3 regions of the Prochlorococcus sp. MIT 1303 genome follow, and region 3 is predicted to be linked to each of the others. Evidence: predicted binding sites of a transcription regulator. Region 3 holds the regulator's gene; each other region holds the start of a gene.

The links. Region 3 encodes NtcA, which controls nitrogen genes in cyanobacteria. Its sites were predicted from a motif close to GTANCNNNNGNTAC; they were not measured.
Region 1: the regulator NtcA is predicted to act here: its motif matches at 5,505-5,518, upstream of glnA (type I glutamate--ammonia ligase).
Region 2: the regulator NtcA is predicted to act here: its motif matches at 4,188-4,201, upstream of urtA (urea ABC transporter substrate-binding protein).

What each region holds. Positions count from the first base shown of each region.
Region 1 covers NZ_LVHK01000035.1:49,466-60,067, forward strand. The annotation lists gene mnmH (tRNA 2-selenouridine(34) synthase MnmH) at 1-932, shown strand, start outside; gene psb28 (photosystem II reaction center protein Psb28) at 958-1,311, shown strand; gene PMIT1303_RS03525 (AI-2E family transporter) at 1,345-2,427, shown strand; gene PMIT1303_RS03530 (AI-2E family transporter) at 2,424-3,425, shown strand; gene glnA (type I glutamate--ammonia ligase) at 4,019-5,440, opposite strand; gene PMIT1303_RS03540 (alanine--glyoxylate aminotransferase family protein) at 6,013-7,197, shown strand; gene PMIT1303_RS03545 (nucleoside deaminase) at 7,139-7,630, opposite strand; gene PMIT1303_RS03550 (pyridoxal-dependent decarboxylase) at 7,733-9,145, shown strand; gene PMIT1303_RS03555 (YcjF family protein) at 9,233-10,602, opposite strand, start outside.
Region 2 covers NZ_LVHK01000044.1:197,950-208,551, forward strand. The annotation lists gene ureC (urease subunit alpha) at 1-633, opposite strand, end outside; gene PMIT1303_RS10105 (urease subunit beta) at 670-987, opposite strand; gene PMIT1303_RS10110 (urease subunit gamma) at 997-1,299, opposite strand; gene PMIT1303_RS10115 (urease accessory protein UreD) at 1,318-2,277, opposite strand; gene ureE (urease accessory protein UreE) at 2,361-2,873, shown strand; gene PMIT1303_RS10125 (urease accessory protein UreF) at 2,873-3,556, shown strand; gene ureG (urease accessory protein UreG) at 3,556-4,164, shown strand; gene urtA (urea ABC transporter substrate-binding protein) at 4,282-5,577, shown strand; gene PMIT1303_RS10140 (branched-chain amino acid ABC transporter permease) at 5,676-6,830, shown strand; gene urtC (urea ABC transporter permease subunit UrtC) at 6,835-7,962, shown strand; gene urtD (urea ABC transporter ATP-binding protein UrtD) at 7,959-8,711, shown strand; gene urtE (urea ABC transporter ATP-binding subunit UrtE) at 8,755-9,462, shown strand; gene PMIT1303_RS10160 (aminotransferase class IV) at 9,493-10,353, opposite strand; gene PMIT1303_RS10165 (anthranilate synthase component I family protein) at 10,350-10,602, opposite strand, start outside.
Region 3 covers NZ_LVHK01000044.1:645,999-656,600, reverse strand. The annotation lists gene PMIT1303_RS12270 (thioredoxin family protein) at 1-216, shown strand, start outside; gene PMIT1303_RS12265 (hypothetical protein) at 993-1,565, shown strand; gene PMIT1303_RS12260 (hypothetical protein) at 1,989-2,366, opposite strand; gene PMIT1303_RS13615 (hypothetical protein) at 2,394-2,567, opposite strand; gene dcd (dCTP deaminase) at 2,664-3,257, opposite strand; gene PMIT1303_RS12250 (cob(I)yrinic acid a,c-diamide adenosyltransferase) at 3,257-3,871, opposite strand; gene rph (ribonuclease PH) at 4,013-4,747, shown strand; gene ntcA (global nitrogen regulator NtcA) at 4,822-5,556, shown strand; gene PMIT1303_RS12235 (DUF3084 domain-containing protein) at 5,622-6,827, shown strand; gene PMIT1303_RS12230 (resolvase) at 6,824-7,255, shown strand; gene PMIT1303_RS12225 (DUF3146 family protein) at 7,239-7,496, opposite strand; gene pth (aminoacyl-tRNA hydrolase) at 7,496-8,116, opposite strand; gene PMIT1303_RS12215 (TatA/E family twin arginine-targeting protein translocase) at 8,124-8,399, opposite strand; gene psbH (photosystem II reaction center phosphoprotein PsbH) at 8,434-8,622, opposite strand; gene psbN (photosystem II reaction center protein PsbN) at 8,710-8,853, shown strand; gene PMIT1303_RS12200 (glycoside hydrolase family 38 C-terminal domain-containing protein) at 8,862-10,602, opposite strand, start outside.

The sequences.
Region 1 (10,602 bases), on a different contig from region 3:
ACAAAAAAAAAGGTCGTCAGCAAGCGATCAAGCTAGGTCTTGAGTTCACAGGTCCAAAGCTGTCAGGTCTTGCTGAAGCCCTGGCGAAACTCAGCAGAGATCCAACCACTGAATCAGAAGAGGCCTCTGCCTCTGATCTACGCATTTACTGCTGGCGAGGAGGCATGCGCTCCGCGAGTGTTGCTTGGCTAGCGGGTCTTCTGGATCTCAAGCCTGTGCTTCTGGAGGGTGGATACAAGAGCTATCGGCGATGGGTGCTGCAACAATTTGAGCAAACCTGGCCTTTGCGATTACTCGGTGGACGAACAGGCACGGGCAAGACTGATCTGCTCATTGCCATGGCACAACGGGGGGTCGCGGTAGTCAATCTTGAAGGTTTGGCGAACCATCGGGGCAGCAGCTTTGGTGGGTTGGGCTTACCCCCACAACCAAGCACTGAACATTACGAAAATCTCCTTGCCGAAGATTTACAGCGCTGTCAAAACAGTTCTGCTGATGAAATCTGGTTGGAAGCGGAAAGTTCACAGGTGGGTCGCTGCAGAATCCCCCGAGCACTTTTCCATCAGATGCAAATGGCACCAGTGCTGGAGATCAACCGTTCACTTGATGAACGGGTTGCTCAACTGGTTGATGTCTATGGCCAGCATGGCCGTGAGTCTTTGCAGGAAGCAACCCAACGCATCAGCCGCCGTTTAGGCCCACAGCGCACACGACAGGCCTTGGATGCAATCGCTCTTGAGAACTGGGACCAAGCCTGTCGCGCCATGTTGGATTACTACGACCGTTGCTATGACTACGAACTAAGCAGGACCCCTCAAAGACAAAGCGTGGATCTTTGCGGACTGAACACAACCAAAGCCGCTGAGATGTTGATTGAACGAGAGCTTGTCAGATCAAGCCCCAAGCCACAGCTGGTTATGAGCTCAACGTAAGATCCATATCGTGTCGTAGAGATCAATGGCTAAAGCGAACAAAACTGCGGCAATTCAGTTCATACGTGGTGTTGATGAACCTGTCGTTCCCGACATCAAACTCACACGCAGTAGTGACGGCCGTACCGGCAGAGCTCTTTTTGTCTTTGATCAGCCAGAAATCATGGCTCCGGAAACGTGGGCAGGTATCACCGGCATGTTCATGCTCGACGAAGAAGGCGAACTCGTCACGCGTGAGGTGAATGCACGTTTTGTGAATGGCCAACCAAGCGCACTTGAAGTCACCTATATCTGGAAATCAGAAGAGGATTTTGAACGCTTCATGCGTTTTGCCAAACGCTATGCAGCTTGCAACGGTCTGGGCTACTCCCAAAACTAAGGCGAGAATGCAAAGGCTGCCGCCTGAAGACGGGTGAAATTCTCCCAATGGCTTGCTCTGGCTGCACTGATGGCTGCGGGTGTGCTGTTTTGGAGCCTTAGAGAGGTGCTGATCCACCTCTTTGCAGGCGTTGTTCTTGCCATGGCTCTCTGCACTCTGGTGGGTGAGCTGCGCTCAAGGAAACCCATGCCTCGCAGCATGGCCCTCCTGATCTGCTTAGTCGCGCTTGTGCTTGTTGTGAGTATGGCGACCGCCATTGTGGTGCCCCCCTTTACAGAGCAATTCCACCAATTGCTTTTACAACTACCTTCAGCAGCTAAGGAACTCTGGAAGCTGGCTATCGGCGCCATCAACCAAACCTCTGCAATGGTCTACGGAGTTAACAACAGCAAGGGTGGCTGGGAAGAACAGCTGTTTGCAAATGGGTTAAACGCATTACCAGATGGTGCAAGCTTGGCCTCAGGAGTGAGGGAAGGCCTGCAAGGCCTTCTGGGCCTTGCAGGCAACCTCGGCAGCGGCTTGGTGCAACTCCTGTTTGTGTTGGCGATGAGCTTGATGGTGGCGGTGCAACCGACGGCATACAGAGATGTAGCCATCTCGTTATTGCCTTCGTTTTATAGGCGACGAGCCCGCTCGATCCTGAGCCAATGCGGAGATGCGCTGAGCAGCTGGATGGTGGGTGTACTGATCAGTTCCTTTTGCGTGGCCCTGCTTGCAGCAGTCGGCCTTTCACTACTTGGGATCAAGCTGGTGATGGCGAATGCCTTGCTTGCTGGGATGCTCAACGTGATCCCAAATGTGGGGCCTACCTTGAGCACGATCTTTCCGATGTCGGTAGCGCTACTTGATGCACCCTGGAAAGCAGTCGCTGTGCTTGGGCTGTATGTGGTGATTCAGAACCTGGAAAGTTATGTGATCACTCCATCAGTGATGCATCACCAAGTGAAATTGTTGCCTGGGCTGACTCTCACAGCCCAGTTTGTATTCACAGTGGTGTTTGGTCCTCTCGGCCTGCTGTTGGCGCTGCCACTCGCTGTAGTGCTGCAAGTGTTGATTCGCGAGGTGGTCATCCACGATTTGCTTGATCCCTGGAAGAAAAAGCGATTGGCGCCATGAATGCCCGCACCCTTCTTGTCGCACTCACTCTGGTGGTGCTGGCTTTGCTCACCTGGCAGTTGCGTTGGGTGTTGTTGGTGCTGTTTGGAGCAGTGGTATTAGCAGTAGCACTTGATGTCCTAATTGAGAAACTTCAGGACCACCTCTCCTGGCCTCGTCCCCTTTCGCTAGCAGTGGTGCTGGTAGTGCTGCTGCTTGGTGGTGCCTTGGTTTTCCAGCTGCTGGTGCCTGAGTTGATCACCCAGGTTCAAGAGTTGGGCAACCTCGTGCCCACCCTGATGACCAAGCTGAAATCGATGCTGGTCAGCAACCCGCGACTGATGAATCTGGAAGAGTCTTTTGCCGAACAGTTCAGCTGGGATCGGATCCAACCCTTGGGCTCGCAATTGCTTGGTGTTGCAGGCGGGGCCGCCAACAGCCTGATTCAGTTGTTGTTGATGAGCCTGCTGGCTGTCTTGCTAGCGCTAGACCCTCTATCCCATCGTCAAATGGTGATTGCTGCAACGCCTCGGCCTGCGCGACAGGAGATGGCTGAATTGCTTGATCAATGCCGTTTGGCTCTTGGTGGCTGGCTGGCTGGGATGACAATCTCAGCCAGCAGCGTGTTTGTGCTCACTTGGGCAGGGCTTGCACTGCTCAAGGTTCCTCTGGCCCTATTGAGTGCATTGGTCTGTGGCTTACTAACCTTCGTCCCCACCATTGGGCCAACGGCCGCCTCCCTGCTGCCATTGGCCATGGCCCTGCTTGTTTCACCCCTACTAATGCTGCAAGTGCTGGTATTGCGGCTGATTTTGCAGAATCTTGAGGCGTTTTTGCTCACCCCGCTGTTATTGCGGCGTACGGTCAACCTGCTTCCCACCGTGGCATTAATGGCTCAACTGAGCTTGGGCGCCTTATTGGGTTTACCAGGGGTGTTGTTGGCTCTGCCACTTGTGGTGGTTTTGCAAGTGGGAATGGAGCAGGTGGTTGTTAAACAGATCATGGATCGTTGGTCATAATCATCCAACTATGTTCGTTTGATATTAGGCCGCCATTCATAGACAGAAATCAGAATTAAAAGCAATTTGAATAACGTCAACCCAATCGGCAAGATCTATCCTTTCTCAAATGCGAAATAGCGCTCTTGTGAACTAAGCTGAGGATTCACTAGCGTCTTTTGCCAGTGATTAAAATGACTCTTATTCTTAATAATGAGAATCGCTTGAATTTAAGAATAAGAGCTTACCGGATTGCCCTTCATTAATCAGTGCAAACTCATGAAATTAAATCCATCTAAAAGTCTATTTTACTGAGCACTTGCCATTACATCTAGAAGGTTTCCTATTGAGATGCTATTGCTTTAAATCACGCCTTCTCTTTTTATGTTCACATTTGATTTCATGCATGTTTGGTTTCATACTTTTTAGCCATTAACCTCTAATCTCTTTTCATTGTCAAAACGCCTCGGAGAAAACTTTTCATGGAACAAATCACGACTCCCTGTATGCTAGGCCATGAAAAAGTCCCCGCTTGGCTGCGGGGACTTGAAATTAGTTGAAACGAATAACTTTCCCTATTTATTTCAAACAGCTGGTGGTCTTTTTACCCAACCTCATGCGTCGTAATACATGGTGAACTCATGGGGATGGGGCCTTTGGCGCAATTGCTGCACCTCTTCGTATTTGATGTCAATCCAGTTATTAATGAAGTCTTCAGTGAAGACTCCCCCTTCCATGAGGTAGTTCTTGTCTGAATTTAACGCTTCGAGCGCACCATTAAGTGAAGCTGGCACTGTGGGGATGCTGGCAAGGCGTTCTGCTGGTAGTTCAAATAGATCCTCATCGAAACCATCGCCAGGGTCAATTTGGTTTTTAATGCCGTCAACCCCCGCCATCATCATTGCGCTGAAAGCTAGATAAGGATTGGCCAAGGCATCGCCTGGGCGGAATTCAAGACGCTTGGCTTTCGGGTTTGGGCCAGTGAGCGGAATGCGAACAGCTGCAGACCTGTTGCCCTGGGAATAAACAAGGTTTACAGGAGCTTCAAAACCTGGCACCAAACGCTTGTAGCTATTGGTTGTGGGGTTGGTAAAAGCTAGGAAGGAGGGAGCATGCTTAAGGATGCCACCGATATACCAGCGAGCCGTCTGTGACAAGTTGGCGTAGGTGCCTTCTCCAAAGAAGAGGGGCTGGCCTCCTTTAAAGAGGCTCTGGTGAACATGCATCCCGGTGCCGTTGTCGTTGAAAACCGGCTTGGGCATAAACGTTGCCGTTTTGCCGTACTTACGTGCAACATTCCTAACGATGTACTTGTAAATCATCACGTTGTCCGCAGCTTCAATCAGCTCAGCGAACTTCATCCCCAATTCATGTTGGCCAGCACCAGCAACTTCATGGTGGTGCTTCTCCATCGGGATTCCTAATTGCCCCATCAACAGCAGCATTTCGGAACGGATGTCCTGAGCGGTGTCGTTGGGTGGGACCGGAAAGTAGCCCTCCTTCAGTTGGATCTTGTAGGCAAGGTTGCCGCCTTCTTCGATGCGACCGCTATTCCAAGGGGCCTCAATCGTGTCAACGCTGTAGAAGCAACCACCTTCACCGGAGTTGTAGCGGACGTCGTCAAAGATGAAAAACTCTGGCTCAGGGCCGAAAAAGGCTGTATCGGCTAGGCCGGTGCCGGCTAAGTAACCGAGGGCTTTTTGGGCAAGCGCCCTGGGGCATCTGGCATAGGGCTCGCCGCTACGAGGTTCCCGAATGGAACAGATCAAGCTAAGAGTCTTGTGGCGATAGAAGGGGTCGATCCAGGCCGTACTGGCGTCGGGAACCATATCCATATCTGATTCGTTGATGGCCTTCCATCCACGAATGGAAGATCCATCGAAAGCCAAGCCATTAGTGAAGGCTTCCTCATCAATCAAGTCCGAACAAACGGTGAGGTGCTGCCACTTGCCGTGCAGATCAGTGAACTTGAGGTCGATCAGTTCAATGCCCTCGTCCTTAATCTGGCGGAGGACGTCTTGGGGTGATTTGCCCATGGCGAAGATGAGGCCGAGTCGGCGATAAGAGAGCGACCGTAATCAGCCGCATGGCCTTCTTTTTGTAGCAACAGGTACCTTCTGCTGAAGCCTTGTTTTCTTTCTGGGTGGATTCCGTAACCGTTTCTGTCAGCTTGAGCTGATCTAAGCCTGGGAGAGCTTTATGGCTGGATCACTGATTTTGATTGGTTAGCTTCGATATCCCTCAACTCGTCCAAGTCGTCCAGTCGTCCTCAATGGCTGATCTCATCACAGGGTTGATTGGTTGCTAAGACAATCTTCTTTCAGCCTTCGCTCGATCTGCATCAACGATTTTGAAGCCTGCTTTCAGTCAATGGGGATCAGTATTGAGCCAATGACGGATCAGGCATCAAAGGGGCTTTACCAAACGAGCTAGTGTTTTTGACTTACTACCCTTCTGCTGCCAAGAGATTCGAAAAAAAAAAATCAGTATTTTTTCATTGCTGTCGTTATTGATTGACCTGCTTGCTTGCCGTTGCAATCCCTCAAAAAAAGTCCCGGGGATGAAGGTTGACTGCTTAGGCTCTAAACAATTGAACTAACCAAGGGCCTTGGCGACGACGCAAACCCTTCCCCAGGTTGACCAATCTCATAAGACGGTTCTCGAACCGATTGCCACGCCTACCCGCTTGCTGTTTGGGCCTGGACCCTCAAATGCCGATCCCAAGGTGCTTCAGGCACTTGCGCGCTCTCCGATTGGCCACCTTGATCCCCTTTATCTGGAATTAATGGGTGAGGTTCAGGAGTTGCTCCGCTACACCTGGCAGACCGACAACCGATTCACACTGCCGATGAGCGGTACTGGTAGTGCTGCCATGGAGGCGACCTTGACCAATACCGTTGAACCTGGTGACACGGTATTGGTTGCGGTAAACGGTTATTTCGGCAATCGCCTTGCCGATATGGCTGGTCGATATCGAGCCAATGTTCAGTTGATTGAAAAACCTTGGGGAGAAGCCTTTTCCCTTGCAGAGCTAGAAGCAGCTTTGATCGAGCATCGCCCAGCAATTCTGGCTCTAGTGCATGCAGAAACATCCACTGGCGTTTGTCAGCCAATGGATGGTGTCGGCGATCTTTGCCATAAGCACGATTGCCTTTTACTGCTAGATACGGTCACCTCCTTAGGGGCTGTGCCGGTTTTTCTGGATCAATGGAAGGTCGATCTGTCTTACAGCTGCAGCCAGAAGGGGCTCAGCTGCCCTCCTGGTCTTGGTCCTTTCACCATGGGGCCCCGTGCCGAAGAGAAGCTTGCGGCCCGTAGTGGCAAGGTGCCCAATTGGTATCTAGACGTTTCGCTGCTTAATCAGTATTGGGGAAGCGACAGGGTTTATCACCACACTGCGCCGGTGAATATGAACTTTGGGATGCGTGAAGCCCTGCGATTACTTGCGGATGAGGGCCTTGAAAACGCTTGGGATCGTCATCGCTGCAATGCCGAAGCGCTCTGGGCAGGGCTCGAGAGTCTTGGTTTGGAGTTGCATGTACCTGAAGCCTTGCGTTTGCCCACACTCACAACTGTTTGCATTCCTAATGGAGTGGATGGCAATGCCTTCCGCTTGCATTTGCTGAATGAGCACGGCATTGAAATCGGCGGCGGCTTAGGAAGCCTGGCTGGCAAAATCTGGAGGATTGGCTTGATGGGATACAACTCCACCCCTAAAAACGTTGAGCTGTTGCTCAATCTGTTCGAGTCAGAGTTACCTCGTTTTCGTGAAAACGTTGCCGTTGCTGCTTGAACCAGGCTTCTAGCTGCTGCCTGGCTTCAACTTCCATCACACCGCCTAGAACACGCATTTTATGATGCGCACTGGGGTGGTCCCCCAGATTGATTGTGCTACCAAGCCCGCCTCGCTTGGGGTCGTGTGCAGCAAAGATCACCTGGCCCATGCGCGCTTGTGTTAGGGCTCCCGCGCACATCGGGCAGGGTTCCAGAGTGACAATCAGGGTGCAGTCATTAAATCGCCAATCACTTCTGAGCCAGGCCGCCTGTCGGAGTGCGATCAGTTCTGCATGGCCTAATGGATCACGTCCTCGATGCCTTTGGTTGCTGCCATGGCCGATACAGCGGCCGTCGGCGTCCAGTACTACGGCACTCACAGGAACTTCTCCAAGACCGCCGAGTTGTTTTGCTCGAGTCAGTAGCCGCAACATCCAACAGCGGCATTGCATGTTGGTTAGTTCAACAGGTTTCGCTAAAGGCACCGCTAAGTGGCAGCTCCTGATCAAACAATGCCATCAGGAGGGAGAATGGAACTTGTATGACGAGCGTTTTTGGCTGGCACTCCCCAGATAAGGCCGACTGCGACCTTGGCGCCCTTTGCCAAGCCTGACCGTTTCGATCCAGAACTGCAGACTTTTCTGGAGCAGGCCAGTGCTCGACTTTGTCAGTGGTTCGCAACAGCAAGCAATCGAGGCCCCTTACCAGCGCTGAGTGCTTTGCCTGATGTGGCGCCGCCTCCTCAAGGTCTTTCAGTTGATGCCTTGCTGGACGATTTGCAGTTGGTGATGGAAGGGGCTTATCAGCCTTCCCATCCAGGTGCTTTGGCTCATCTCGATCCGCCTCCTCTAACGGCATCCATCGCTGCCGATTTGATCTGCGCAGGACTAAACAACAATCTTTTGGCCGAGGAGTTGTCACCAAGTCTTTCGCGTTTAGAGCGAGAGATGTGCCGCTGGTTTGCTGAGCGCTTGGGACTGCCGTTGACGGCTGGTGGTGTAGCAGCCAGTGGTGGCAGCCTCAGCAACCTTATGGCGATGGTGATAGCTCGCCAACAAGCAGATCTTCAAGATGATCCCAGGGCGGTGGTGCTTGCAAGTGTCGACGCTCATGTGTCGCTCGCTAAGGCCATTCGAGTCATGGGATTGGCTAGCGATGCCTTGCAGACGGTGCCTGTCGATCAAGAGGGCTGCATGAATCTCGATGCCCTAGAGCATCAACTGAAGGCTCTCCGCGCAGAAGGGAGACCATGCTTAGCCGTTGTGGCGACAGCAGGCACGACTGTCCAGGGAGCTGTAGATCCCTTGGTGGCGGTAGCAGAGCTATGCAGGCGCGAGCGGGTCTGGTTGCATATCGATGCAGCTATTGGAGGGGTCTTTGCTCTAGCAGCAGCCACTGCTTCTGTGGTTGAAGGAATCTCTCTAGCCGATTCGATCACAGTGAATCCTCAAAAGTTGCTTGGGATCACTAAAACATCATCCCTATTGCTAGTCGCGAACCAATCCCATCTTGCTTCAGCCTTCTCGACTGGCTTGCCCTATATGGAACCAGCCTGGGGAGACGGTCATGGAAGTGAAATTGGCCTTCAAGGAACTCGGCCAGCAGAGGTGCTCAAGCTTTGGTTGGGTCTGCGTCAGCTCGGGGAGCAGGGAATTCAGAGCTTGCTGGAGGGGGCAATTCAGCGTCGTCAATCTCTCGCGCGTCAACTCGATGCATCCAGGTTCATTCTTCTCAGCGGACCATTGCATCTCATTGCCTGTACCCCTAAAAACGCCGATGCAGATCAAGCCTCAGCCTGGTCATTAGCAACTCGGCAAAGCTTGCTGGAACAGCAGTTGATGGTGTCAAGACCCTTGCATCATGGTCGTCATTTCCTCAAGGTGGTCTTGGGCAACCCCCATACGCAATCGATTCATCTCAATCGGTTGGCAACTCTGATGAATCAATCTTTGCTGGGTTTGCGCTAATGGCTTCATCACCCCCGCGAGGTCGCTGGGTGGCGATTATCACGACTGTTTTATCAGTAGCGATTGGATTGTTCTACCTGGCTTTGATCACAGTTCTGGATGCCCGTGGTCCGATGCGTCCGCCACCCCCCGAGGCCCTGGGCGTGGCGGGAGCTGTCGCCGTTTCTCCCGCTGTAGAGGCTCCACCACCCGCCGCAGGGCTGTCGTTAGAAAACGTTCCAGCGAAGATTCTCGTCGGTTGAGATCGTAGTGACGTTGAACCACTTCCTGCATGCCGCCATCCCCCCAGTCTTGATCCTGCTGGAAGTAGGTCATGAAGCTCGCTCCCGCAACGCGTGTGAGCCAAGCAGCAGCGACCCCTTGTACCGCTCGGCCCAGCAAAAGGGTGGGCAAGTTGACACTGAGAGCTGTGCCGATGATCGCCACTCCACCTTTAACAATGCCGAGTCCTGCCAAAGTGCGACCTACTGATACCGCCAGTTCTTGTGCTCGGTTGCGAGTGAGTTGAACTCCATAGACCCGGGCGACCTCCATCACCATTTGGGCATTCACCGCTGCCGTCCCCAATAGATCCACTCCTGGGAGGGGGGTTGCAGCAACGACACCACCACTGATCCAGCTGTAACGATCAACACACTGACGCGCTTCATGTTGTCGTTGTCGATCCAGCAGCTGGCGACCGGCATCTCCCAGATGGCGACATTGCAGCAGAATGTTGTCTGCCAGTAGTTCTTCACCATCGGCGTGTAGCACTGACGCAAGGCGCCGCAGCAGGTTGTCGACCTCAGCCAGAGGCTGCAAAGGTCGTTTGCCGGGACGCGGCACTGACTGGGGTGCAGCGCTACAGGAGATCACATCTTCAGCTTCAAGCAAGCCCTTGCATCGCCCTCGCAACTGCGCCAACAGCCGTCGCTCCTCTTCTTCACCGCGTAGATCGCATTTATTCAGAACCAGGAGCAATCGTTTGCCCAGATTGGCGAGGCTACTGATGACCTCCAGCTCTGAAGCGCGTAAATCACAGTCCACAACCACAACCATCAGGTCAGCTCTACTGGCTCGTTGCCTTGCTTCCTTCTCTCGGCTTAAACCGGCTCTGCCTGCTTCAAGAATTCCTGGGGTGTCAGCCAATTGAAGGCCTCGATCAAGTCCCTTTAAACGCAGTCGATAAATCTGGCTACTGGTTGTGGATCCCATGGGTGCACCAACCTCACCCACCATTTCGTTCAGGAGTGCTCGGATCAGGGATGTCTTGCCGCTGGAACCAGTACCGAACACCACCACCATCAGATCACCACGGGCCAGTTCATCAGCCACCCTTTCTCTCTCTTGCTTAAGCCCTTCTCGAGTGACATCGTCTTGGAGGCGTTCGAGCAGGCGATCAATGCTTTCAAGACTTTGCTTGGCTGCTTGATGACGGCTACTTGGAGGGGAAAGGGACCGTTGATTGTTTTGAGCAG
Region 2 (10,602 bases), 450 kb from region 3:
TACTTGCTCCTCGATAGCTTCAGCTGTACTGGCATTGCCTTTACCAAAGAAGCCAAGATTCATCGGCAAGCCTTCGGCTGCTTGCAGCATGCGGCTGATATGAAAGGCGCCAGGTGTACAGGTAGTGGCATTGGTGCCTGTTGCCGGACCTGTACCACCACCGAGCATGGTGGTAACGCCGCTAGCTAGGGCAGTCTCGATTTGCTGTGGGCAAATGAAATGGATGTGGCTATCGATGGCGCCGGCGGTCACGATGTGACCCTCTCCAGCAATGGCTTCAGTGCCTGGGCCGATCACAATGTCAATCCCGTCAGTGATGTCGGGATTGCCAGCCTTGCCGATGGCAACGATCCGTCCGTCTCGTAGGCCGATATCTGCTTTGACGATCCCCCACCAGTCGAGGATCAGGGCATTGGTGATCACGGTGTCAACAGCACCATTGGCGCGGGATTGCTGGGATTGCCCCATGCCGTCGCGGATCACTTTCCCTCCACCGAATTTGACTTCTTCGCCGTAGGTGGTGAAATCGCGTTCCACCTCCAGGATCAACTCGGTGTCTGCTAGGCGTATGCGGTCACCTGTGGTGGGGCCGTAGGTTTCGGCGTAGGCCTGGCGATCCATCCGGTAGGCCATAGCAATGCAGCGAAAGGGACGAGGTGTAGAAGCAGTTCAGTCGAGGGGTCCGTTGACCAGACCGTTGAAACCAAAAACCTTGCGGTGACCAGCAAGGGCAACCAGGCGCACGTCACGTTCGTCGCCGGGTTCGAAGCGGATCGCTGTTCCAGCAGGGATGTCCAATCGGTGCCCCCGTGCAGCATCACGATCGAAGTGCAGAGCTGTATTGGTCTCGAAAAAGTGAAAGTGGGAGCCAACTTGGATCGGTCGATCGCCACTATTGGCCACGCGCAGGGTGAGGGTTGGCCGGTTGCTGTTGAGTTCAAGCGTGCCCGGTTCAGGAATCAGTTCACCGGGGATTAGCGGAGGCATGGGGATTTTTTAGCGGATGGGGTCGTGGAGGGTGACCAATTTGGTGCCGTCCTTAAAGACGGCTTCGATTTGCACCTCCGGGATCAGTTCGGGAACACCATCCATCACCTGATCGCGACGCAGCCAAGTGCTGCCTTCGGCCATCAGCTCCGCGACGGATTGGCCGTCACGAGCGCCTTCGATGACAAGGAAGCTGAGCCAGGCCACGGCTTCGGGGTGGTTGAGCCGCAGGCCGCGGTTGAGGCGTCGTTCTGCAAGCAGGGCAGCGGTGACGATCAGGAGTTTGTCTTTTTCCTGGGGGCTGAGGTGCATGGAAGCCAGGATTTCATTTCAGTGTGGCGAGGCAGAAGGCGATTGATGGTCCTTTGTGAACCTTTCGTTTGAGAACGTTCCCTCTTCTTGCAGGGGCCATTCTCGTGGAGGTTGAGGAGTGCTTAGCCGCCGTAGCTGGCGTGTGCGGGCCCAGAGGCGGGAAAACCATTGGCGCGCGGCTTGGCTTGATGGCCCTATATATCGGGCCACTAAGCCTTGATCGAGACCACCACAAGCCATCGAACCTTCTAGGTTTGCGCGATCTGTTCGACAGTTCCGCAGAAGTATCTCCATCACGTCGGCAGTCAGAGGATTCGGTGCGGCCCAAACAAAAGATCCGAACACGGGCTGTGTCCCCATGCCGTGCAAACTCTGCAGCACTTCGCTGTTGAGCTCGAGTTGATCGACTAGTTCCCATTGACGACCAATCGGGGTTTGTCGGCAGATCTCCAGGCTTGACCTCCAGGCGCCTTCGTTCAGTGTTTCTCCAGCAGCTGTGCGACCTAGGCGCACCACTTCGGCGCAGAGAAAACTGGCTTTTGGTTGCAGTTCGACTTGCATCCGTTGCTTGTAGAGGCCTCCTTGAAAAACCACGAGCTCTTGGGGTAACCATTCCAGGTCAGCATTGGTTTCTAGTTCGAAGTGACACTCTTGACTTGCCCAGCGGCCTTTGGGGTGTTGTTTGGAGCGGCCTACGGAGCCATAGACCTTCTGGGCAGCCACACTTGTGACCAGGCCGCGGCTGTCTGCTCCAGCTTTGACATTCACACTGAGCTGATCTCCTCCGACCAAACCCCCTGCGGTGTGAAGTAAGGGCAGTTGACAGCGGCCGTCGTGATCAAGATTGGCACGCTGAATCTTGAATGGAGCCGTGCATTGGCTCTGATGCACGGTGAGCCGGGATTGAAGATCGTCTGTCGCAGTTTTGCTGATCAGTTGCAGGGAACATTGGCCGTGCCAGGGTTTATCGCCAGTCATCGGAGCACGCTGTGATCGAGCACGGTTTAACTCTTTAGCAACACTCACGGATGGAGCAGTTGCCGTTTGGCAGGCTTATGGTCATGAGCTTGGTCGATTTTCCTTCTCTCGATACTGTTCCGGTGCTCACCCGCAGGCTTGATGCTGTTGGGGTTGAGGCTTGTATGGAATTGCCTCTTACTGCTGAAGAACGCACACGTTTGCGAGGGCTGCGATGCACGGCTTGTGGTCAGTCCGTCTTATTGCAATTGCCGCGGCAGGGCCCATTGCAGCCTGGAGAAAGTTTGGCTGCGGCGGAAGGTCCTGTTTTGGTGAGGGTGGTCGCTGCTCCTGAGAAACTTTTGGTGGTTAGGGCTCCTTCAGAACTGGCTTTGCTTGAGGCGGCTTATCACTTGGGTAATCGTCACGTGGCACTAGAGCTACGCACGCAGCAGCTGCGTTTGCTAGATGATCCTGTCTTAGCCGATCTGCTGCGGGTGCGTGGCTTGGCTCTGGAGTCTGTGATGGAGCCTTTTTATCCGGAGCCTGGGGCCTATCAAGGCGTCCATAGCCATGATCACCAGACCATTGATGGGCAGCAACAACGTCATCACTGATGAGCAATCTCGCTTTGCTTCAGCTTGTTAGCCCGGCTTTGCCGGTGGGTGCGTTCAGTTATTCGGAGGGTTTGGAACTGCTGGTGCAGCGAGATCAGCTTCAGGATGGAGCAACTTTGGCACGTTGGTTGGAGGCGGAGCTCAGTCGCGGGCAGGTCATGATCGAAGCTGCTGCTTTGCGCCCGCTGCGTCATTCCCTCAGCCAATGGAAGGTGAGTGCTGAGCAGGGCAAAGTTGACCATGGCACTGACGTGCGCGATTGGGCTCAATGGTTGATTGCACTGCGAGATGCGGCTGAAGTAAGAGCGCAGCAACAGCAGATGGGTCGCTCTCTTTTGCAGTTATTAGCTGACCTGGGTCATCCTCTCCCTGATGGAGGAGTGGATTTTGGTTGGCCAGTGGCGTGGGCTTGGGCTGGTTTGTCTTGGGAGATAACGCCTTTGGAGGTTGTGAAGGGTTACTTGTTTGGCTGGGTGGCTAATCAGCTCAGTGCGGCCGTGCGTCTTGTTCCGCTGGGGCCAACTGAGGCACAACGGTTGCAGCGTCAGCTTCAGCCGCTGATTGAAATGCAGGCCAGTAGCTTGCTTGATGTGGATCCAAAGCAGCTTTGGTGCGGAGGAGTGGGTTCTGCTATTGCACAGCTCTCCCATGCTGAGCTGTATTCCCGATTATTCCGGAGCTGATGAGTAGCAAACTGCGTTTAGGTGTGGCTGGCCCGGTGGGTTCGGGTAAGACAGCACTAGTGGAGGCAATGTGTCGCCGTCTACGAGATCAGTTGCAATTGGCAGTTGTCACCAATGACATCTATACCCAGGAAGATGCAGAGTTCTTGACGCGTGTTGGAGCTCTTGAGCCAGAGCGTATTCGCGGAGTGGAAACAGGCGGTTGTCCTCATACTGCTATTCGTGAGGATTGTTCGATTAATCGCGCGGCCGTAGAAGATCTGGAGCGAAATTTTCCAGATCTTGATGTTGTGCTTGTGGAGAGTGGTGGCGATAATCTTGCCGCCAGCTTCAGTCCAGAATTGGTGGACCTTTGCATTTATGTGATTGATGTGGCGGCTGGCGACAAGATCCCTCGCAAGGGTGGCCCTGGGATTACACGCTCGGATTTATTGGTGATCAACAAGATTGATCTCGCTGTCCATGTCGGGGCCGATTTGGAAGTGATGAAGCGCGATACGACGCGGATGCGGGGAGAGCGCCCTTGGTGCTTCACCAACTTGCGGAGCGGCGATGGCTTGGAGAGCGTGCTGCAATTTTTGTTGCAACAGCTACCAAATCGCCCTTAGCAATGATCAGCGCAAAGGGCTTTGTATCATTCACTACAGAATCATGCCTGGCTGATCTTTACGTTCCCCAGGCCGCCCGAATAGGCGTGCTCCATATTCTGCCTATCTACGGTTTCAATGAACGTTTCATTCTCAAAGCGCCTTGTGGCTGGCTTCGCCGCAACCGCCGTTGGTGTCAGCATTACGGCTTGCGGTGGTGGTAGTGATAAAACCGCTAATACCGATTTCGACGACACGGTCACGGTTGGTATCCTCCATTCCTTAAGTGGCACCATGGCCATCTCGGAGTCCACCCTTGTGGACACCGAGAAAATGGCGATTGAAGAGATCAACGCTGCCGGTGGTGTTGAAGTTGATGGCAAGAAATACAAGATCGACTACATCGTTGAAGATGGCGCTTCTGATTGGCCAACCTTCGCTGAGAAGTCCAAGAAGTTGATCGATCAAGATAGTGTTCCTGTTGTCTTTGGTGGTTGGACTTCCGCAAGCCGTAAGGCGATGCTGCCGGTTTACGAATCGAAGAATGCATTCCTCTATTACCCGATTCAGTACGAGGGCCAGGAGTGTTCCAATAACATCTTCTACACAGGTGCGACTCCGAATCAGCAGTCGGAGCCTGCAACCAAGTTCATGTTCGAGAAGTCGCCCGCTGCTGGCAAGCCCTTCTTCCTTGTAGGTTCTGATTACGTTTTCCCTCGCACCTCCAATACCATCACTAAGGAGCAGGTCAAAGCTCTTGGTGGGAAAGTGGTTGGAGAGGATTATTTGCCCCTCGGCAACACTGAAGTGGCGCCGATCATTGCCAAGATCAAGAAGGCATTGCCTGATGGTGGTGTGATCATCAACACCCTCAATGGTGACCAGAACGTCGCTTTCTTTAAGCAAATTCAGGATGCCGGACTGACTCCTGACAATGGCTACTACGTGATGAGCTATTCCATCGCGGAAGAAGAGATCAGCACGATCGGGCCTGAGTTCCTTGAGGGACACTATGGGGCTTGGAATTACATGATGTCGATTGATACGCCTGCTTCGAAGAAGTTTGCATCTGACTTCAAGGCCAAATATGGCAATGATCGTCAGGTTGCTGACCCTCAGGAGTCGGCTTACAACATGGTGTATCTGTGGAAAGCTGCGGTAGAGAAGGCCAATAGCTTTGATGACGACAAGGTACGTGAAGCTTTGATCGGAATTGAGTTTGATGCGCCTCAGGGTCCTGTGAAAGTGATGCCAAACCATCACCTGTCCCAGACTGTACGTATCGGCAAGATCACCAAAGATGGTCAGTTCGAGATTCTCGAAGAGACCGACGGCCCTGTGGCTCCACAGGCTTGGAACCAGTTCGAGCCCAGTTCTAAGGGCTATGCTTGCGACTGGACTGATGCCAACAAAGGCGAGAAGTACAAGCTTTGATTGCCTCGCCAAGGCGTTTTTCCGCTTTGGCATTGTTTGGGAGGAGTCCGGAAACGGGCTCCTCCTTTCGTCGTTTTTCCGGTCTCTGATCTTCGCCCGTGCAACTGCTTCTTGAAAGTCTTTTCAATGGTGTGGCCATCGGCTCGGTGCTGCTGGTTGCTGCCCTCGGACTGGCGATAGTCTTCGGCCTGATGGGTGTCATTAACCTCGCCCATGGCGAGTTGATCATGCTCGGGGCCTACACCACTTATGTGGTACAGCTGATCTTCAAGCTGCCTGCTCTGCAGCCTTTCTACAACGCTTATGTGTTGGTGGCGATTCCTCTGGCCTTCATCGTTAGTGGTGTGGTTGGTATATTGCTAGAACGCACCGTGATTCGTCGTCTCTACGGCAACCCGTTGGAGACATTGTTGGCGACATGGGGCGTTAGCCTGATTCTGCAGCAGTTTGTGCGCAGTTTTCCATTGGCTTATGCGGCTGGCTTGGTGCTGGCGTTAGTGCTTGGCTTCAGTCTGCCGATCATTCTTCCTGACAAGCTTTTGCAGGGGCCGCGGGCCCGCCTGGTGCGTGCTGGAAGCTGGCTTGTGTCTGCTCTGGCTGGGGTGTTACTGGCGGGTGGTTTGGCCTCTCAGATCAGTCGTATCGCTCGTGCGACCTCTCGCAATGTCGATGTCACGGCACCTAAGTGGATGCGTGGGGGGATTGAACTGTCGGGCATGACCTTCCCCGTACCACGCTTGGTGATCATTGTGATCACGATCCTCGCTGTACTCGGCATCACCTGGTTTTTGAATCGCAGTGTGTGGGGGATGCGCATCAGGGCAGTGACTCAGAATCGTTCCATGAGTGATTGCCTTGGAATCTCAACCGATACTGTTGATGTGCTTACCTTTGGTATCGGCTCCGGTTTGGCTGGCATCGCTGGGGTCGCGGTGTCTTTGTTGGGATCCGTGGGACCCAACGTCGGCACTTCTTATATCGTTGGTTGCTTCATGGTGGTAGTGCTTGGAGGTGTGGGAAATCTGTTCGGCACCGTGTTGGCCTCCTTTGCTATTGGGGTGCTAACAGACCTGATCGGTGCTGGCCGTTTGCTCAGTATCTGGCCTTCGATGCCTGCGCCTTTGGCGAGTGTGGTTGATTTTTTTGCTACCACGAGCATGGCCCAGGTGATGGTGTTTGCGCTGATTGTGGTGTTCCTGCAGTTCCGACCTGCTGGTCTGTTTCCCCAGAGGGGACGCATGGTGGAGGCTTAAATCGATGTTGCAAGCGTTTCAACAACGCCGTTGGCCCCTGGTGATTGTCTGGGTCTTGATCATTGCTGCGATTGTGGCGGCGCCTGCAGTGGTGTCGGTATTTGGGCTCAACCTGCTCGGTCGTTTTCTCTCTCTCTCGATCGTGGCCCTCGGCATTGATTTGATTTGGGGTTTTACAGGCTTATTGAGCCTGGGTCAGGGCATCTTCTTTGCGCTCGGTGGTTACGCAGCCGCAATGTACCTTCAGCTCAACAGTTCGAGCGAACAACCCAACGGGATTCCAGAGTTCTTCGGCCTTTATGGGGTGGATCAACTGCCTGGATTTTGGCAGCCGTTTCATTCGCCTTGGTTCACGCTGATTGCCATCTGGTTGATCCCTGCACTGCTTGCAGCGCTGTTAGGGAACTTGGTGTTCCGCAACCGGATCAAGGGAGTTTATTTTTCGATTCTTACCCAGGCCGCCTTGCTGGTTTTCTTTAATTTCTTCAACGGACAGCAGAAACTGATCAATGGCACCAACGGTCTTAAGACCGATGTTACAGAGCTCTTTGGCCAGCAGGTGGGCTCTGCATTCATGCAGCGAGGCTTCTTCTGGTTAACGGCCGTGATGGTGATCTTGGCCTGGTTGGCTGTGCGCTGGGTGGTGCGTGGCCGTTTTGGTGAAGTGTTGATCGCCATTCGCGATGATGAGCCGCGTTTGCGTTTTGCTGGCTACAACCCCACCTTGTTTAAAACCATCGTGTTTGCGATGGCTGGTGGCTTGGCCGGCATCGGCGGTGCTCTTTACACCGTGCAGTCCGGCATCGTCTCGCCGCAATACATGACTGTTCCCTTCTCAATCGACATGGTGATTTGGGTGGCAGTGGGCGGACGCGGAACTTTGATTGGTGCCATTCTTGGCGCTCTAGTCATTAATTTGGCGAGGAGCCAAATCAGCACGGTTTGGCCAGAAGGCTGGCTATTTATCCTGGGAGGCTTGTTTATTCTCGTCGTTACGGCACTACCAGAAGGTGTTGTGGGCTGGTGGCAGGCGGGTGGGCCACGAAACCTGCTTACTCGCTTGGGTGTCGCGCGCAGGATCGGCACCTATCCACGCTTGGAAATGGATGGTAAGGAGGAGGCGAAGTCATGACAACTGCTTTGCTTGAGCTGCGTCAAATCAGTGTCAGCTTTGATGGCTTTATGGCACTGCGTGATCTCAATCTCAGCCTGCAGCCAGGAGAATTGCGTGCCGTGATTGGTCCCAACGGTGCAGGCAAGACCACCTTCCTTGACGTGATTACTGGCAAGCTTCGACCAACGGCAGGTGATGTTTTGTTTAAGGGCCAATCTCTTTTAAACAAGCCGGAACACAGGATTGCGCGGCTTGGGATTGGTAGGAAGTTTCAGAGCCCGAGAGTCTTCGAAAACCTCACTGTTGAGGAAAACCTCGCCTTGGCGGTCAGTCATCCAAAGCGCCCTTGGCCACTTTTAAGCTCAGGTCTTAATGCTGTTGAGCGCGATCGCATAGCCCATTTGATGGGTATCGTTTCCCTGCAGACACGTGCGCATCAAGTTGCTGGATCGTTGTCTCATGGGCAGAAGCAGTGGTTGGAGATCGCCATGCTTGTGGGTCAGTCACCTGACCTGTTATTGGTTGATGAGCCAGTTGCTGGTTTGACGGATGAGGAAACAGATCTCACTGCGGATCTGCTCAAGTCTCTTGTTGGTGATCACACTGTTTTGGTGATTGACCATGACATGGAGTTCATCCGGCGCCTGGAGAGTCAGGTTTCTGTTCTTCATCAGGGCCACGTTCTCTGCGAGGGCTCGATGGATCAGATTCAGTGTGATCCACGCGTGATCGAGGTGTATCTAGGTCGTAATGAGGAGGTTGCCTGATGCAGCGCTTTCTACCTATGCAGTTCATGATTCTCTGCAGCCGATGACCATTCTTGAGATCCGTGGTCTAAACACCTACTACAGTGAGAGCCATATCCTTAGGGATGTCGACCTCACTGTGAAAGCTGGTGAGATGGTCTGCTTGATTGGTCGCAACGGTGTGGGCAAGACCACCTTGTTGAAATCATTGATCGGTCTGTTGCGTCCTCGTAGTGGAGAGATTCTGTTTAATGGTGAAGGCTTGGATCGCCATCCTCCGCATCAGCGGGCCCGTGCTGGCATTGGTTATGTGCCTCAGGGGCGAGAAATTATTCCCCATCTGACGGTGGAGGAGAACCTGATGCTAGGGATGGAGGCATTGCCCGGCGGCTTGGCGCGAAACCACAGCATTGACCCGCTTGTTTATGAGTTGTTCCCGATCTTGCAGGAGTTTTTGCCGCGTAAGGGCGGAGACCTCAGTGGTGGGCAACAGCAGCAGCTTGCGATTGCTCGGGCTCTGCTTGGTAAGCCGAAATTGCTCCTGCTAGATGAACCGACGGAGGGTATTCAGCCCAATATCGTTCAAGACATTGAAAGGGCTGTTCGACGCATCATTGCCGAGACAGGGATTGGCGTTCTTTTGGTAGAGCAGCATCTGCACTTTGTTCGTCAAGCTGATCGCTACTACGCCATGCAACGAGGTGGCATTGTGGCCAGTGGTCCGACCAGCGACCTTAGTCAGGCAGTGGTGGATCAATTCCTCAGTGTATGAGTGCGTATGGAGATGTTTAGGGCTGGGGCATTAATCTGTATGTCTGGGAGAAGTGTCAGTGTTGTTGGCTTTTAAGAGGGAGTACCAAAGGCCTTCAGGATCCGACCATGCTCTGAGCAGATGATCATCGAGCTTCACGATGGGTTGGCAGCTGAGGCTATTAATCAGTAGCCATTGATCATCTTTTTCTGGTGTGGCTTCTAGTTGAGTTTCTTGCAGCCATCCTTGTTCGAGGCCCTGTTGTCGCATGACACCTGGTAGACAGCCACTAGCAAGCCGAGGTGTGAGCCAATGATTGTTTCGTCGCACGATGAGGTTGGCGGTACTGCCACAACAAAGTTCACCGCTTGTGCTTAGCAGTATGGCCTCATCGCAATTCGCTTTCTGTGCTTCGTGGCGGGCCTGTATCGCTTGACCGTAGGCGAAGGTTTTGCAACGACTCAAGCAACTATTGGCGTTGCGACGCTCATGGCAACTGATGATCGTCGTAAGTGGAGTAAAGCAGGGTTCCACTGCATTCAGCTCTAGCCAGAAGCGATGGGTTGTTGAACTCGGGTTGCTCTGGGGCAGACTGATGCCTCGGCTTGACCTATCGCCACGGCTCCAGTTGAGGCGCAGGGCCCCATTGCCATTGTCCAAGTTGCATTGTTTCAGGCCCTCTTTGATCAGAGGTGTCAACCATTTCGCTGTAGGCGGGGGGGCCATCTCTAGTAGGCATGCGCTGGTCTGCCAGCGGCTGAGATGAGCATTGAGGAGTTGTGGATGTCCATCAAGGATCAGAATTGTCTCAAAGATGCCATCGGCAAGCTGCAGGCCTCGATCTCTTAGAGGAAGAGCGAGCTCCGCAGTGCTCCCCCAGCTGCCATCGATCCAGGCAATCTGGTTTTTCATTGCAGTGCCTCCAGTAGTGGCAGCAGTTTCCAGTTCAGCTCATCAGCTTCGCAATAGGGGTCGGAACCGGTCACGATGCCGCAGCCGGCATGGGCTCGTAACGTGTTCCCCTCGAGCAACATCGAGCGAATCAGAATGCTGCTGTCGAGCTGCCCATCCCAGTTGAGATGCAACAACGATCCGCAATAGGGCCCGCGTGCTGTTGGTTCCAGTTCGTTCAGCCGCTGACAGGCGCGCAGCTTGGGGGCA
Region 3 (10,602 bases):
CAGCTGAACTTCTTCGATAACAAAGGCAAACTGCAGGGTCTCTCACTGGGTGCACGCACTCAAGAACAACTACAGCAATTAACTGACGCTCTGATTCAAAACCAACCACTACCCAAATTCGCCGGTGTAGGCGCTATCAGCAACCTGAATGCATCACAAGAACGAACAGAGAAGCAAAACGATTTAGAGGCCATTGGGCCAATGAGCCATGGCTAATCTAAAAGCAGTCAATCAGCAAATATCGATAACATGACGAGCCATTGCATGAACTCTTGAGCCATCAACTAATGTAACTATATCGACTCAATAGATCAAGCAAAATATCAATACCTTCTGCAAACTAAGACTCTAGTCGCATAAGGCTCGAACAAGATATCGCAAGCAGCCTAAACAAACAGCCTATGGGCCAAAACCCTAAAACAAATCTTACTACAGTGAAGTTTTTAAAGTGCTTTCTTAGATTGCCGCTGTCTTCTTAGACAACCTACAAGGAATGATTCAACTCAAGGAATCAAAAGCAATTGCCCTGCCCTTGCAATATAGCAAAGTGATTAGAAAAAATGTCAATCAATGAAACCATATTCCTGAGATTGATATGGCAATCTTTCGCTCGCTATCATTCAGAAAAGGTTTAACATCTCATTACAACTGAGAGAGTGCTCTGGCATGATGGTTGCCATGACCCTGCTAAAGACTTATTTACAGCTGAAAAATGTCCTGACTATATCGATGCGCTAGTCGATACAGCGTCTAGCAGGAGATTTGATACTGTTGGGATTACTCTAATGCTGGACGGATCTGCCACTGTACCGGCGGATGCATTGACTTATCTTCAAGAATTTGTGGCCAAAGCTGAGAGCTCTGGGCTTTCGGTTGGATTGCAATTTAGTCCTTACTAAAACAAAAACTTAGAGAATATTGCAACCATTATTTCACAGCTCAACAACACAAAACCGCTTCTGATAGGTGTTGATGCAGAAGACCCTCCGACCATGAAGGCCGCCACTGCAATGGACTTTGTTGATAATTTCAAGACTGCACTTGACGGAAAAAATGTAAATTATTCTAGAATTTCAGTTTGGAATGCTTTTGGCATCAAGAACAACTGGGAAGCTCCTTTGTTAAACGTTTATGAATACTATTCGCAGCCAGATGCTAGGACAAATAACATTTTTAGCTCCAATGTAGACAACCCAAAGGCGGCTTTCAAAGAATTCCATGATGCAATTTTAGGTCCAGCTTCAAACCTTGATTCACAAGATAAGTTTGGCTCCCCAGAGATAGGGGATCCTGCATTTGCAATTTCCAGAGATGACAGTTGTTGTCTTGGCGGAAGTTTAGATCCCTCCAAATCAAATCCCTGTGGTGGAAAAGAGATTTTCGGCCATTGGAGTTGGGATAATTTTGATAACTTTTTGGATCGTTATACAAACACATTCCCTGATACTGAATATTTATTTGCATATCAAGGTGATCAACTTCCTTGCGACTGGCTTTTCCAAAATGATCCAAGTTCAGCAGGCCTAATTTGCAATGGTTGCTCCAGCTCTCATGCTTCAATTTAATCTCAATTCTTAGCCAGACTGAGAAATAATCATCAATAGAAAAGTCAGCTTCGTCTTCGTATATGCTCATAGGTATTTTCATTAGTCTTAGAAGATAGTTATCACTTGCCAAACAGCAAATATCTTGATGCCTTTGCATTTAGAGAACCATATCAATACGCCTTTGTCCAAAAATAATTGTAGAGTTGTCTCGGCAATACGATACTAAAGCCATCCTTTCATGCCAAGCATCTTCTGCTGAGTCAGAGCAGTGTTATTGAGGCAGCTTGTTGAACTTAGCTTTAAAAGCTGATTAGGCCAAATCTCCCAATTCCTAAACAATCGCAAGTTTCTTTGTCTAGCCAAATTCTTCTTATATCTAGGACTGATTTGTAAATAAACCATTTAGGCATTTAACCAAATCAATAGTATCAATTCCCTTACCTAGGAAATCTCTAGCTTTCTAAGGCCAGGCAAAAGCAAAATCCCTATTGCAAGATGAATAAATACTCCTGGCCACAAAAGAACACCAATTACATCTTGGCTCACACCAATAGACGTTAACAAAAGGCCAACAGCAATATTATAATAACAAAGAGATCTTCTCGGATTTTGCATCGGCGCATGGCTTGATGCTTCCCAGCACGCCCCGCCAAGAGCAATGATTGCCAATGCAAATAATCTTGCAATACCTACCTGTTCAGTGAATAGCGTATAACCAAAAAGTAGTGAACAAAATTTAATAGGCAGAACAAGAGCAAAAATCCCACCAAGAATTTCAAAACCAGCAGAAAACCTGAATAGCAAAGAAGTCCGTCTCATGGAATTAAGTTGCAAAAAATCTCATCTTTAACCTTGAAGCAGGCTAATACTGAACACCAAAACTCCTACACAAGCGGCGAGAACGACAGCACTCACCCAAAAGACAAAAGAGTTGCCAAACTGTCCCCATCCACCAAGATAATCACCTGAGGTATTCACCTCCACCTCAGGAGGTGCTGACTTTGGCTGCTTGTCTGACATAAGTGGGGGAGGAGATCAGTAGCCTCACTCTATCAATGTCTACAAAATCAAAAAGATCTGTTGAGAGCAGACATGCATTCAACAGATCTTTTTCGTTCAAATCCTGGCGAGAGTGACGCGTTCTGGCTGATGTTGATATTTACCCTGGCGATCGCTGTAGGTGGTATCGCAGGGATCACCCTCGAAGAAAAGAAGCTGACAAATGCCTTCATTGGCATAGATACGGCAATCAGCTCCAGAACTATTGCTGAATTCAAGCGTGAGATGCCCTTCCCAACTGGCTTCGGCGGGAGTTGTATTAACGATGATGCCAAGGCGAGCGTAGGTACTCTTACCTAAGCAAATTACAGTGATATTTGATGGCACCTTCATCTTCTCCAGCGCCACACCGAGACCATAAGAATGAGCCGGCAGGATGAAATACTCGCCATCCTCGTCCTGATGCAAAGGGGTGGATTCGAGATTTGCAGGATTAAATCGCTTCGGATTCATCACCGTGCCTGGTACATGGCGAAAGATCAAAAACTCCTTCGCAGAGAGCCTTAGGTCATAACCAAAGGAAGAACAGCCAAAGCTCAGTACAGGCCGTTGATGCTGCTCAGGATCAAGATGTCGAATCAATCCGGCTTGAAAGGGTTCAAGCATCCCTGCTGCGGCCTGTTCGGTGATCCAACGGTCGTTTTTAAGCATTAGAAACCACGACGCAACTCAGTGACCTGATCAGCCATTGCCATCAGGATCGATGGCATGACTGAGCCAGTCAAGATGACATCCATCGACCCAGGGCGCTGCTCCAGAGTTGTTAACACATCAGCTTCATCGAGATAACCAAGAGCAATCGCCAGACCAACCTCATCCAACACCATTTGATCAAAATCACTCGCTAAGATGCGATCCCGACATTCCTGCCAAATGGCCTCCACGGCCTCAGGTGCGCTGGAGTCAACGGCAAGCGTTGAAGCAGGCTCAGACAGACAGCCAGGAACCGCCGGGCGCAGCCACTCAAGTCGCCCACATAGGCGCACACGCCCATCTGGGCCTTGATCTACTCCTCCCTTGAGGAACTGAGCCACCAACACACGACTTCCCAGCCCAGCCGCTCTTAACGCCTGACTCAAGACAACAGAAAAACTGCCTCGATAGGGGGCTGTATAAACCTGAAGCTGCCCTTCAGGAGCTACCAGATGCAGCAGACGCCTATCAGCAACTGCTGCCAAAGACCGACTCCCATCACTCTCCTGCAAGCGATGGTCCGTCATGCACGGATCCACGGAACGATGGCTAGGGCTCAGGCTGGCAGTCATAAAAGTCTCAATCGCCCCGACAAAACCAGCAGAAATCAAATGTAGCGGTGGGAAGCTGCTTAACAAGGCTCTTGACACTATCCATGGTGTAAAAGCACCTATTTCTGCCAGGCTCAGGTCATCTCACCCACCAACAGCACGATGCTCACATCCCCCCAGCCACGTGCTGACGGCCGCCCTACTGACGTGATGCGGCCCCTTCAGATCACATGGGATCCAATGGGCTTTGCCCTCAGTTCCTTAATCATCCGCACTGGTCGCACCGCAGTGCTCTGCAGTGTTTGCGTTGAAGAAGGTGTACCCCGCTGGCGCAAAGGCCAAGGCAAAGGCTGGCTCAGCGCCGAGTACCGCCTTCTGCCTGGGTCTACACCGCAAAGACAGAACCGTGAACTGCTCAAGCTTTCCGGACGCACTCAAGAAATTCAACGCCTCATTGGCCGCAGCCTGCGCGCCGTGATCGACATGGCCGCTCTTGGGGAAACCACCCTGCGAATTGATTGTGACGTCATTCAGGCTGATGCCGGCACACGTACAGCCGCCATCACCGGCGCTTGGATCGCCTTAAAACGAGGTTGCGATCGCTTGCTGGAACAAGGCCTGCTCACGCATCAACCCGTCATCGACCAAGTTGCTGCAGTATCCGTTGGCTTAGTCGATAGTTATCCCCTCCTTGACCTCGACTACAGCGAAGACTCCAGGGCTGATGTGGATCTAAACGTGGTAATGGGCTCCAATGGGCACCTATTGGAGCTGCAGGGCACCGCTGAAGGGGCTCCATTCAGCAGGAATCAACTCAACGACTTGCTGAATCTGGCAGAACCCGGCCTACAACATCTACAAGCCTTCCAACGTTCGGCGTTAATGCAAGAAGACTAAAAACCGTCACCATTGCTACATGGTAGTGGAGGTCCACTCCCTAACTTCATAATTCTGCCGTTTGCTGCGCAGCCATGACCGGCGTCATCCGCGGCTTCAGCCGTTACGCCCAGCAACCCTATGTTCAAGGGTCCGGAAGCATGGCCAACTCGCCTGCTCCAACCCAGAAAACCCTGCTGGAAGTCATCCGTGAACTGGATGGCGCCAGCAACGAAATGGTGGAGCGTTCCAAAACCATCTTCTTTCCTGGCGATCCTGCCGAAAAGGTTTATCTCATTCGACGCGGCGCCGTTCGGCTATCTCGGGTCTATGAATCTGGTGAAGAGATCACCGTGGCATTACTGCGTGAAAACAGCCTATTTGGAGTGCTCTCTCTGCTCACAGGCCATCGCTCGGACCGTTTTTATCACTCCGTAGCCTTCACCCGAGTGGAAATGATCACAGCGCCAGCCACCTCAGTTCGCCAGGCGATCGAAAACGACACCAGCGTGGGGTTACTTCTGCTGCAGGGTCTCTCGAGTCGGATCTTGCAAACCGAGACCATGATCGAGACCCTCACTCACCGCGACATGTCATCAAGGCTTGTGAGTTTCCTACTAGTCCTCTGCCGGGATTTCGGGGTTCCAGGGGAACAAGGAATCACCATTGACCTACGCCTCTCACATCAGTCCATCGCTGAAGCAATCGGCTCGACTCGCGTCACCATTACTCGCCTGTTGGGAGACCTGCGCAATTCAGGTCTCGTGCAAATCGATCGCAAGAAAATCACCGTTCTTGATCCGATTGCCCTTGCTAAAAAATTCAACTGATCCCCGTCCCAGTCCAGGATGGTGAAACGGGTTGACACTATTCCTGATCCCACCCGCCCATTGTCGTGACCGGCTGGCTGCTGATCCTCTCCCTACTCGTCCTCGGTGGTGTGCTCTCCACCCTCGGCGATCGACTTGGCAGCCGTGTAGGCAAAGCAAGGCTGAGCCTGTTCAATCTCAGACCGCGAAGGACAGCCGTATTCATCACCGTTCTCACTGGCAGCCTGATTAGCGCACTGTCCCTAGGACTGATGCTGCTGGTCAGTCGACAACTGCGAGTAGGACTTTTTGAACTGGATGACCTTCAGGCCAAACTCCAACAAAGCCGCGATGCCCTCAATTCAAGTCGGTCGGCCCAGTTCAATGCCGAGCTTGATCTCAAGCAGGCCAGGTCGGACAGCAATCAGGTTCAGAATGAACTAAAGGAAGCCAAAAAGCGAGCTGCCGCCCTTCGCAACGAACTCGCACCACTACAAAAACAAAGACAACAGCTCGAAGCGGAACGAGCTCGTCTCAGTCGCGACATTTCCAAAAAAGATGCCGACATCCGCCGAACGGAAGTTGAACTAACCAATGTTCGCAGCAGAATTAGCGTGGCTGAAAAAGAACTGAAGCAGCTCGAGACCAACCTCATTGCCTTACGTCGAGGGGATGTTGTGCTGAGCAGTGGGCAGCAACTTGCCGCAGCCACCCTGCGGCTCGATAACCCCAGCCAGGCGAAAGCCGTCATCGACCGCCTACTTCAGGAAGCAAACCTGGAGGCTTTTCGGCGCGTACGTCCCGGTGAAGAAGCCAATCGACAGATCCTGCTCGTGCCACGCACCGATATCAACCGCATCGAACAGATCATCCGAAAGCCAGGCACCTGGGTGGTCTATGTGCGCTCTGCCGCAAACGTGTTGCGTGGGGAGAACGTGGTGTATGCCTTCCCGGATGCTCGCCAAAATATCAACATCGTCCGACAAGGCGAAGTCCTCGCACGAACGACTCTTGACCAAAACGAGAAAAGCAGCGAAACCGTGCGCAACCGACTTAGGCTCCTGCTTGCATCAACTCTGGCAGAGGTAAAAAGACGCGGATCCCTCAGTTCAGGACTGCAGTTCGATGGCAGTGAAATGAACCGGCTCGGCAAGGCATTACTGAACCGTTCTCAAGAGCGGATTGAGCTAGAAGCCGTGGCACTCCGCAATAGCGATACGGCCGATCCGGTAGCAGTTGTCCTGCAGCCCGTGGGTGGTCCTTGGACAAAGATTCCCGAAGACAAACCATGACAAAGCTTGTGGCCGTAGATCCTGGTCGCAATAAATGTGGATTAGTGCTTGCCGATACAGCAACAAGTGCTGTGCTTGAGGGGAAAGTGGTGGCCGCAGCCGCTGTGCTCGACCTCATCATGCATTGGCAAAACCAAGCACCCTTAGAAGGCATCTTGATCGGCAACGGCACCAGCAGTGAATACTGGCAGAACCTTCTGCTGCACATTGCCCCCTTGCATGTGGTCGAAGAACGTGGGAGCACACTGCGCGCCCGCCATCGCTATTGGGAGCTATGGCCCCCAAGCAACTGGCGCCGCTGGCTACCCCGAGGAATGATCCTGCCTCCCCATCATCTGGACGCCATAGCCGCAATGGTGTTGCTTGAAGACCACCTCGGGCAACAACTCCTTTGGACTGGACCACCCAACTTCAGAATCGGGCCCTAACAGTGAACATATAATCCCCACCAGGCTCAAGGTGGTAGTCAGCCTTAACGAGGAAGCGCAGTAAAGCATCCTCAATCAGTGCTCGCCCAAGAGAGGGTTCCACTTTCAGTTCACCCCGATCGAAAGCCCAGCTGAACTGCCACTGAAACCCCCCAGCCGAGACCTCCCCATCCAAGCGTTGGTCGGCAAAGCTTTGCCGGTGTACACAGAGGCGAGCCGTAGTGACAGGCAAATGACTCATCAGCAGGCAGAACAACCCTCCGGTTGAAAAGCATTGAGACGATTACCTGCCCGTTCCAACCCAAGGCACTGAATCAGATCCAAACCCATCAGCACCTCATCAAGCACTTGATCGACTAGGAGGCTCTCCTGCCGACTAAACACCCCGAGCACATGCGAGACCGTTCGAGCTCTTCGTTCCTCAGAGGTACAACCTGGAGCACCGATCCCGATCCGCAGACGACAAAAATCCCGAGTCCCCAGATGTTGAATCGCGCTGCGCAAACCATTGTGACCGCCTGCACTTCCCTGGGCGCGAAGCCGCAGTCGACCCAAAGGCAAATCCATATCATCTACTAGCACCAGCAACTGATCAACCTCCAAGCCAAACCAATCGATGGCTGCACGAATCGCCCGACCGCTTTCATTCATATAAGTCTGAGGCATCAGCAATCGAACCCTCTCTGAGCCAACCCCCACTTCCGCCATCAGTCCATGGAACTTTGTTTGCGGCCTGAAACTGACTGACTTCTGCCCAGCCAACTTATCGAGGGCCATGAAGCCGATGTTGTGACGGGTCCCGGCATACTTTGAGCCTGGATTACCTAGGCCTACCAATAGACGTAAACGACCCGGCCTCATACCACTCTCAGCTGGCGGGAGGGTTTTTAGCCTCCTGAGGGGTTTCACTTATTGCATTGGTGACTTGCTGTATGGACTCTTCCGTTGCAGCCTGTTCGATGGACTCAGGTTCTGCCATAGTTTTATGAATCTCGCGCTCGAATTCCTTTGAGGCTGCCTGAAAACCTTTCAAGGTTTTACCAAGGGTGCGACCAAACTCTGGAAGTCGTTTAGGTCCAAATACAAGCAATGCTATGGCGCCGATAACCGCCATCTCGGGGAGACCGATGCCGAACACATTCATAGGCGAACCTCAGCCCAGCAGAGCCGAGGACAGTCTATTCAAAACTGATGCTTTGGAGGAGAAGCGACTGGTTGTAGATCTGCAAGATGGTGACCAGGAAAATCAGCAACATGAAGCCGATCCCAGCCATCACTGGGGTAGTGCCCCAACCTGGCACTACCTTGCCAGGGGCGTAGCCGGGTAGAGATTTGATCAGATTTCCCAGACGGGTGCTTTGAGCCATAACGGAGCTTCGGTCTCGGATGGTGATGAAGCATGCCTACTGTAATGGTCATAGTCCGCATACGGACTAATCCTGTCGAGAGATGTGATGGAAAACTCCTCCTCCGAGACCTACACCCTGCTCATTGCCATGGTCACCATCACCTTCGGACTGACCGGATACGGGCTCTACACAGCTTTTGGTCCTCCCTCAAAAGAACTCGAAGACCCCTTTGAAGAACACGAAGACTGACGATCACATCAATCGACACGCTCAAGCAATAGTTCAGCCAACTCTCCAGGCTTCAGCTCTACCGCTTCGCCGAGACAGGACTCGTGAGCGCTACCAACCCGCCAAGTCTTCCCTACGGCCCAAGACTGGCGTGTTGCACCGGCATTAAGCACGCTGAGCTTCAGCTGCCTTACTTCGGCATACGTCACAGCCAATGGAACCAGCTTTGAAGGCAGCGACGGCAATCCTGTCCATGACACCTTGAGATCAGAAGGCCCCAACCAGCCCGGCTCTCGAAAAGCCAACGCTGCCTGAGGAACAGCCTCCCGACTCCAACCATCGGGAACAGGCATCAGTGCTAATTGCTGACGATGCCAACCCCGATCAGCCGACGGATCTGGCCAGGTAGCCCCTCTAAGCAGAGAAAAACCAAGCCTGTCTGGGCACACCTGAACGCCCTGAGGCCCATCCAATAACACCGCAAGGCCACCGCCCGGCGCCGCCGACTCGCTCGCCAACCAGGAGATCAAAGGGACCTCCCAACGTGCTTTTTCCCTAGCCGTCATAGCTTCAGCAGGACGTTCAATGACTCCACCGCTGGTATCCGCCGCCCATCGCACCGCTGAGCAAGCCAGGGGAACCTCCAAACGCAGTAGCTCATGACTTTGACGCCAATCCACGCCTAGACGCAGCTCGAGCCAGGGGCAATCAGCTCTCAGCTGCACATCAAGGCGCAGAGCACTGCTCCCAGCCCAACCTCGCAAGACCAAGCGCGCTACAAGAGGTCCGCGCTCCACCAGCTCGATCGAACCATTCCAGTTCAGAGCCAATCGATGCTGGCGATAATCGGCCGCCAGATCCCAGGCGTCCCAAAATTCGCCACGATCGCGAAAACGCCCCCAGATCAGAGGTCCTGCCAACTGAGGTGTCCCGTTCCGATCCCAAAGTTGCTGCAAGCCTTCGGCACCAAAATCAGCTTGCAAAAGGCCATTGCCAATCCGCCAACCGCCTTGATCAAGGGGCTGAATCTGCACAGCCCCACGAACAGGTAAGCCGTCAACAACATCTAAGGCCTTACTGACAGAACGTTGAAGCGGAACTGCTGTCACCCCTTGCTGCACAGGCAACTGCACCCAGGTTCCGCCTCCCTTGGCCTCTTGGCATGGAAGCTTCCTACCGGCGCTGCCCCATTGATCTCGTGGCAATCTCAGCACAGGCGACCAACGCTGTAGTGGCTGTAGACCCATCCAGACCCAGCACCCAGCAGAAGACTCTGGATCGAATCGATCGGAGCAGCACACCCCACTGCGAAAAAGCTGCTGCAGATGCTGATCGCGGCTCCGCCTTGATTCACGACATGACGATCGCCAGACCGGCTTAGCCTGCTCAAACACCTCAGGAATCGATGTGCCTGGAAGGATGTCGTGAAATTGCTGAAAGAGCAAAGGCCGCCAATCTGGCAATGAAGATGCAGAGGTTCCAGGAACGTCAGCCCTATCGCCAAGGTGGCAAGCCAGCAAAGCTATAGCCAGGTCTGCTTCCCTCAAAAGCCTTTCAAGGTGTCGGTTTTGACGCTTCTGGTCGGGACGGGTTGTCGCACAACCGCGATGAAGCTCCAAATAGAGCTCATCACGCCACACCGGCAAAGTCTCAATATGAGCCTCAAGTGTTGCAAGATAAGACCTTACTGTGCCAGGCTTCTGGGGCAAAGCCTGAGGATGGTCCGCCCAAAGCTGCAGCTGCTCCAGCATTTCTGCAGTGGGGCCACCT